DNA from 3 places in the Phreatobacter cathodiphilus genome. Region 1 is predicted to be linked to each of the others. Evidence: riboswitches for the same ligand, from Rfam matches in the RefSeq annotation. Region 1 holds a riboswitch; each other region holds the start of a gene.
The links. A riboswitch is a leader RNA that binds a small molecule or an ion and turns the genes downstream of it on or off. The one in region 1 is predicted to bind cobalamin.

Region 1 (2,237 bases):
CCGCGAGGCGGCGGCCGCCGGCATTCTCGAGCAGGTGGCGGACGAGCGTCGTCTTTCCGGCACCGAGGAAGCCGGTGACGATGGTGCAGGGGATCTTGGTGGGGGTCATGGCGTGGCTCGGCCCAGCGGGGGAATGCGGGCGACGACGCCCTTGCGGATGAAGTCCGGGCGCTCGCGCCAGGGCACGAGCCCGTCGGCGGTGGCCTGGTACTGGGCGGCGAAGGCGACGAGCGGCCCGGCATGGGCCGCCGGGTCCACGTCGCCATAGACATAGGTCCAGCGGCCCGGCGCCGTGATGGACACCGTGCAGGGACGCTTGCAGACCGACAGGCACTCGACCGGCTCGACGACGACACGGGCGCCCGCATCGGTATCGGCCCCGATGGCCTCGCCGAGGGCGGCGAGGAGCTGTACGCCGGGACGCGGCGCGTCCGCGTCGGCGCCGGCTGCCCGGCAGGTCGTGCAGACCATCAGGCGAACGGGTTCGCATCCGGCCGAAGCCGGGCTTTCGACAGGTTGTGACATGGTGGCCTCGGCGTCAGGCGAGGCTTCGGGCGGCGATCACCAGGAAGACGAGGCCGACGGCGCCCATGGCGCCCGCGGCCGCGCGGAACCCCGCCGGGGCCTCGGCGCCGGCCGGGAACAGTCGGCGCGCAGCGAACGCGATGGCGGTGGTGATGGCGGCCTGCACGACGACGAGGCCGACGAGATAGGCGGCGATCGGCATGGGCTCGGCGCCCACCACGCTCTCGGCCAGGGCATGGCCGTGGGCGAAGCCGCCGACCAGGAAGGCGGAGCCGGTCACGGCGACCGGCAGGGCGGGATTGAGCACGGCGATCAGCGCGATGGCGACGAGGCTGCCGGCCACCAGGAGTTCGGCTCCGGGCAGGTCGACGCTGCCGAGGTGGGCGGCGACGCCGACGCCCATGGCTCCGATCCACAGCGCGGGCAGGATGAACCAGCCGCGGCCGGCACGGGAGGCGAGGAGGCCGACCACGACGAGCGCGGCGAGATGGTCGAGGCCGAGAATCGGATGGCCGAAGCCGGAGAGCAGACCCTGCAGGAAGGTGGTCGGCGTCGCGCCGCCCATCGGGTGGTGGGCGAGGGCCGGGCCCGTCGCGGCGAGCGCTGCGAGAGCGGTGGTCAGGGCGGTACGAACGATGGTCGACATCGCGGCAGTCTCCGTCAGGCGGCCGGACGCATCCGGCAAAGCTCCCACAGACGGAGCCGGACGCACGCGACGTCCGGACACAGCCGCCAGCGGAACACCCCGTCCGTTGGGCCTATGAGAAGCACGGGTGACGGCAGGTCTCCTGGCTCACGGCTTTAGCCCTGCACCGCCTTCCCGAACCTCGCAGTCCAGTGGCATTCGGCGCAGGGATCGCCGCTTACAGTTGCGGGGGCAGCCGCGGCGTCGCACCGCGTTCCCTTTTCACCTCCCGGGGGAGGCACCGTCACCCCCATAGGACTATCGGGGCGCTGCGCCATTTGCAATCCGCCCCGGCGGGCGCGGGACGTGTCCGGCCGCGCGGCCGGTTTGCAAGCGGCGCCGGGCTGGGCGATATCCGGCCCATGACCCTTCCCCCCCTCACCCTGGTCCTCGGCGGCGCCCGTTCCGGCAAGAGCCGTCATGCCGAGCGGCTCGTCGAGGCCGTCCCCGGTCCCTGGACCTACATCGCCACGGCCCAGGCCTTCGACGGGGAGATGCGCGACCGCATCGCCCTCCACCGCCAGCGCCGCGGAGCCGGCTGGAGCACCGTGGACGCCCCGCTCGACCTCGCCGGCGCCCTCTTCGCCGCACCGCCGGGCGGCGCCGTGCTGGTCGACTGCCTGACCCTCTGGCTCACCAACGTCATGCTCGCCGAGCGCGATCCTGCGGCCGAATCGCTGGCGCTGGTCGCCGCCTGCCGGGCAGCGCCCGGTCCGCTGGTCCTCGTCGGCAACGAGGTCGGGCTCGGTATCGTGCCGGACAATGCGCTGGCCCGCCGCTTCCGCGACGCCGCCGGCCGGCTGCACCAGGACCTTGCGGCCGCGGCCGACCGCGTGGTCTTCATGGTCGCCGGCCTGCCCATGCAGGTGAAATGAGGACGCGATGACGACCGACACGGACGAGGCCGCCCGCCATCGCGCCAAGATGGAGAAGCGCAAGGCGGTGCAGGACGCCGAGGTGGCGTCCAAGACCATCGAGAAGGGCCTGCTCATCGTCAACACCGGCCCCGGCAAGGGCAAGTCGACCG
Region 2 (2,237 bases), 1.9 Mb from region 1:
TCGCCGGCGACGGGCTGATGCTCGCCGCCGTGCTGGTCTGCGGCCTCGGCTATGCGGAGGGGGCCAAGCTGTCGCGCCGCCTCGGCGGCTGGCAGGTCATCTCGTGGGCGCTGGTGCTCTCGCTGCCGGTCATGGGGGCGCTGGCAGCCTGGGCCTGGCCGCCCTCCTTCGCCGCCGTGACGACGGCCGAATGGGTCAGCCTCGCCTATGTTTCGCTGTTCAGCATGCTCATCGGGTTCGTGTTCTGGTATCGCGGGCTCGCTCTCGGAGGCATCGGCGCCGTCGGACAGTTGCAGCTCCTGCAGCCGTTCTTCGGCCTGACCCTGGCGGCGACCCTGCTGGGTGAGCCCGTCAGCGCGGCTATGATCGCGGTGACCGTGGCCGTGGTCGCCTGCGTCGCGGGGGCCAAGCGCTACGCGGGCTGACGGGCGCCCCTTGCCGCCGCGGCGGTTGACAGGACCTGCCACCGATCCTTAGCTGGCGGCGTCACGGTCCCCCGACTCGCAAGATCGGGGGCTAAGAGGGAAGCCGGTGCGAGACCGGCGCTGCCCCCGCAACTGTCAGCGGCGAGCCTTCTCCCATTCATGTCACTGGACCCGTCGGGGTCCGGGAAGACGGGAGCCGGCGCCGACCCGCGAGCCAGGAGACCTGCCGCGACCAGATAGACGACCTCGGGCGGGGTGCTCCGGCGGTGCGTGTGACAGCGGTCCGCCGCTGTTCATCCGTTCGCACGGCCCCGCTCCAACAGGAACCCGGCCGATGCAAAACGACGCCAACTCTCCGCCGCAGCGCCCTCCCCCGGCATGGTCGCGCGCCCTTCCCGCGGCGCCGCGCCCGCCAGGGACCGAGGCCGGCTTGCATCGTCCGGTTATGTAATATTATAACGTTCCATATCTCGACTCCGGAGCCCCACGCTTCCGGCGACATTGCCGGGCGCCCGCGTGGCGGCCCGAGGGGACCATGATGATCGCATATCCAGCCGGAGCCCGCCGCGCGGCACCCCTCGTCGCCGCCCTGGCGCTCATGCCTTCCATCGCCACGGGGCAGGAGGCTCCCGCGACCGTGCTCGACGATATCGTCGTCACCTCGACGGGCCGGCCCGAACCGCGCAGCCAGATCACCGGCACGGTCCAGGTCATCGAGGGAGAGCGACTGGCGCGCAGCCAGGCCCAGTCGGTGACGGAGCTCCTCGCCGAGAACGCCGTTGGCTTCTTCTCCGAATGGACCCCGGGCCAGACCTCGATCAACATCCGCGGCGGCGCCTCGGACGGCCAGGGCAAGGACTTCCGCAGCCAGGTGCTGGTGCTGATCAACGGCCGGCGCGCCGGCACCGCCAACATCTCCAAACTGTCGCCGGCCGACGTCGCGCGGATTGAAATCGTCCGCGGTCCGGCCTCGGTCATCTACGGGTCCGGCGCCATGGGCGGCGTCATCAACATCATCCTACGCAACGGCCGCAACACGGAGGGTTCCGCCGTGGAGATCCAGGGCGGCTCATGGGGGCTGCTGCAGGGGCGGGGCCACACGGCAGGGCGCTTCGGCGAAAGCGACTATTATCTCGGGCTCGCGGGCGGCCGGCGCGACAGCTATTCGTCGGGATCCGGCGGCGGCCTCATGGCGAACACCCAATGGCAGCGGCTGGGAGCCACCGGCGCCTTCGGCCACCAGATCGACGACCTCAACCGGGTCGACGTGACCATCCGCAGCGACGGCATCTACGATGCCGGATTCCGCGGCTCCTCGTGGAGCACCTTCAACCGCGACCAGCGCACCAACGCCTCCTTCGACGTCGTCTATTCCGGCCGGACGGCGACGGATTTCGCGCGCTGGACCTCCCACAGCTATCTGGTCGAGGACCAGGACATCTTCCGCTGGGCCTCGCGCAGCGGCGGTACGCGGCTCGACATCAACCGGCGCCACCTGAGCATCATGGGCACGAAGTTCGAGCCGATCGTCCACCTCTTCCCCGGCAACGAACTGCTGCTGGGCCTCAACCTGGAGCGCAGCTGGCTGCGCTCGGCACGCTACCGCGAGGCGATCAATCCGCCCTACACCATGGCCCAGGTGGCTCCCCAGGACGCCAACCAGACCGACTCGCTGATGGCCTTCTACGCCGAGAACAGCCAACGCCTGTTCGATGACCGGGTGGTGCTCCGTGCCGGCGTGCGGCATACCCGCGGCTCGACCAGTTTCGACGCGACGCCGAACCTCGCCAACCAGCAGACGGGGTCGCGGCC
Region 3 (2,237 bases), 2.2 Mb from region 1:
AATGCCGAGCTGCCGGCCGTCCAGGCGGCGCTGGGCGCGGCCTTCCTGCCGACCAATGCGGTGCCGATCCCCTTCAACACCCTGGTGGTCGAGACCGGCGGCAAGGTGGTCCTGCTCGACACCGGCAACGGCAATGTCGGCGCGCCGACCTCGGGCACCTGGATGACGAACTTCAAGGCCGCCGGCTTCGACCCCGCCAAGGTCGACTCGGTCGTCATCAGCCACTTCCACGGCGATCACATCAACGGCATCCGGCTGCGTGACGGCACGGCGGTCTTCCCCAATGCGGAGATTTCCGTGCCGGCGCCGGAATGGGCGTTCTGGATGTCGGACGAGCGGATGAACGCCGCGCCCGAGGCCATGCGCGGCGCGTTCCAGAACGTGCGCCGCGTCTTCGGGCCGATCGCCGCCAACGTGAAGCGCTTCGAGCCCAGCACGGAGGTCGGCAACGGCATCACCTCCATGGCCGCCTTCGGCCATTCGCCGGGCCATACGGTCTTCGTCATCGCCTCGGGCAATGCCAAGCTGACCTACATGGCGGACGTGACCAACCACCCCGCCCTCTTCGTGCGCAATCCCGACTGGTCGGCGATCTTCGACATGGACGCGGACGCCGCGCGCGCGACCCGCCGCAGGCTGCTCGACATGGCGGCGAGCGAGAAGACCCGGGTGCACTTCTACCACGCGCCCTTCCCCTCCAACGGCTTCATCGCCAAGGAGGGCAACGGCTACCAGCTCGTCCCGGCGCAGTGGACCCCGGCGATCTGAGCCGAGGGCACCAAGGGGCCCGCCGGTGACGGCGGGCTTCCACACCCGTCCGGCGCGCGTTCCTTGACAGGGCGGTCGCACGCGGCGCATTCATGAGGCCTCGCGACGGCGGCCGCCCTCACCAGGGACGGCCACGGGAATGCGGTGCGCGGCGGGCGTCACAAGCCCTCCGCAAAGCCGCAGCTGCCCCCGCAACTGTAAGCGGCGAGCCCTTCCCCAGATGCCACTGAGGCCGACAAGGCCTCGGGAAGGCGGGACCGGGCGACGACCCGCAAGCCAGGAGACCGGCCGCCGCGACGTCACTGTCCGTGCGTGCGGGATGGCGCGTTCGGGAGCGGTTCGTTCCGCTTGATCCGTGACACCGAATGTCGCGGATTCCTGCTCTCGCCCGGCGAGACACTCCGCGACCCCGTGTGGTCCCGAGCGGAGTTCCGCCCATGTCGTTCCCATCTTCCTCCCCGTCCTTCCAACGCCGTCTTCGCGCCGGCCTCCTCGCCGGGGCGGCCCTCGCCGTGACGCCCGTCCTCGCCCAGCAGCCGCCACGCGAACTGCCGGAGATCACCGTCTTCGGCGCCAGCAACGTGCCGCTGGAGGCCCCGCGCGTCGGCGCATCCGTCACGGTGATCACCGCCGAGGACATCGCCAGTCAGGGCGCCGCCTCGGTGCCGGACGTGCTGCGCCTCGTCCCCGGTGTCGCCGTCAACCAGTCCGGCGGGCGCGGCGGGCTCACGCAGACCCGCGTGCGCGGCGCCGAATCCAACCAGGTTCTGGTCGTCGTCGACGGCATTCCCATCAACGACGTCAATTCCGGCGACGCCGACCTCGCCAACGTGCCGGTCGACAACATCGCCCGGATCGAGGTGATCCGTGGCCCGCAGTCCGGCATCTGGGGGCCGAACGCCCAAGCCGGCGTCATTTCCATCACCACCAAGTCGGGCCGTGGCCTCGCCAAGCCCGAGGTCTCGGCGCGGATCGAGGGCGGCTCCTTCGGCACGGTGCAGGGCTCTGCGCTGGTGCGCGGCGCGCAGGGGCCGTTCTACGGTTCGCTGTCGGTCTCGGGCCTGAGGTCCGGCGGTTTCGTCGTGGCGCCGGGCACCACCCGGCCCAACGGCTCGGACATGGGCGCCTTCACCGCCAAGATCGGCGCCGACCTGACCGACTGGTTCAACGTCGAGGGTGTCGTCCGCATGGTCAGCCGCGGCGGGTTCTACAATCCGGGGAACACCGCCTATGGACCCGGATTCGTGACCGATCCGGCCTACGGCTTCCTCTCGGACGGTAGCGGCCGCAACACCGCCAACGACCTGCAGGGCCGCTTCGTCGCCAACCTGAAGCTGCTCGACGGCGCCTGGACGCACCGTTTCTCGGCGGACGCCTCGCAGCAGTCCACCAATGCCCGCGACAGCTATGTCTCGGCCTTCGGCTTCCTCGAGTCGCAGGGCTTCTGGTCGCGCACCCAGCGCACCCGC

Region 2: another riboswitch for cobalamin. It lies ahead of C6569_RS04290 (TonB-dependent receptor); the one in region 1 lies ahead of C6569_RS16615 (HupE/UreJ family protein).
Region 3: another riboswitch for cobalamin. It lies ahead of C6569_RS05695 (TonB-dependent receptor plug domain-containing protein); the one in region 1 lies ahead of C6569_RS16615 (HupE/UreJ family protein).

Annotation. Positions count from the first base shown of each region.
Region 1 covers NZ_CP027668.1:3,462,303-3,464,539, forward strand. The annotation lists gene cobW (cobalamin biosynthesis protein CobW) at 1-109, opposite strand, end outside; gene C6569_RS16610 (DUF1636 family protein) at 106-525, opposite strand; gene C6569_RS16615 (HupE/UreJ family protein) at 539-1,171, opposite strand; cobalamin riboswitch at 1,287-1,471, opposite strand; gene cobU (bifunctional adenosylcobinamide kinase/adenosylcobinamide-phosphate guanylyltransferase) at 1,573-2,085, shown strand; gene cobO (cob(I)yrinic acid a,c-diamide adenosyltransferase) at 2,093-2,237, shown strand, end outside.
Region 2 covers NZ_CP027668.1:870,784-873,020, reverse strand. The annotation lists gene C6569_RS04295 (DMT family transporter) at 1-425, shown strand, start outside; cobalamin riboswitch at 473-670, shown strand; gene C6569_RS04290 (TonB-dependent receptor) at 961-2,237, shown strand, end outside.
Region 3 covers NZ_CP027668.1:1,176,400-1,178,636, reverse strand. The annotation lists gene C6569_RS05700 (MBL fold metallo-hydrolase) at 1-768, shown strand, start outside; cobalamin riboswitch at 858-1,075, shown strand; gene C6569_RS05695 (TonB-dependent receptor plug domain-containing protein) at 1,206-2,237, shown strand, end outside.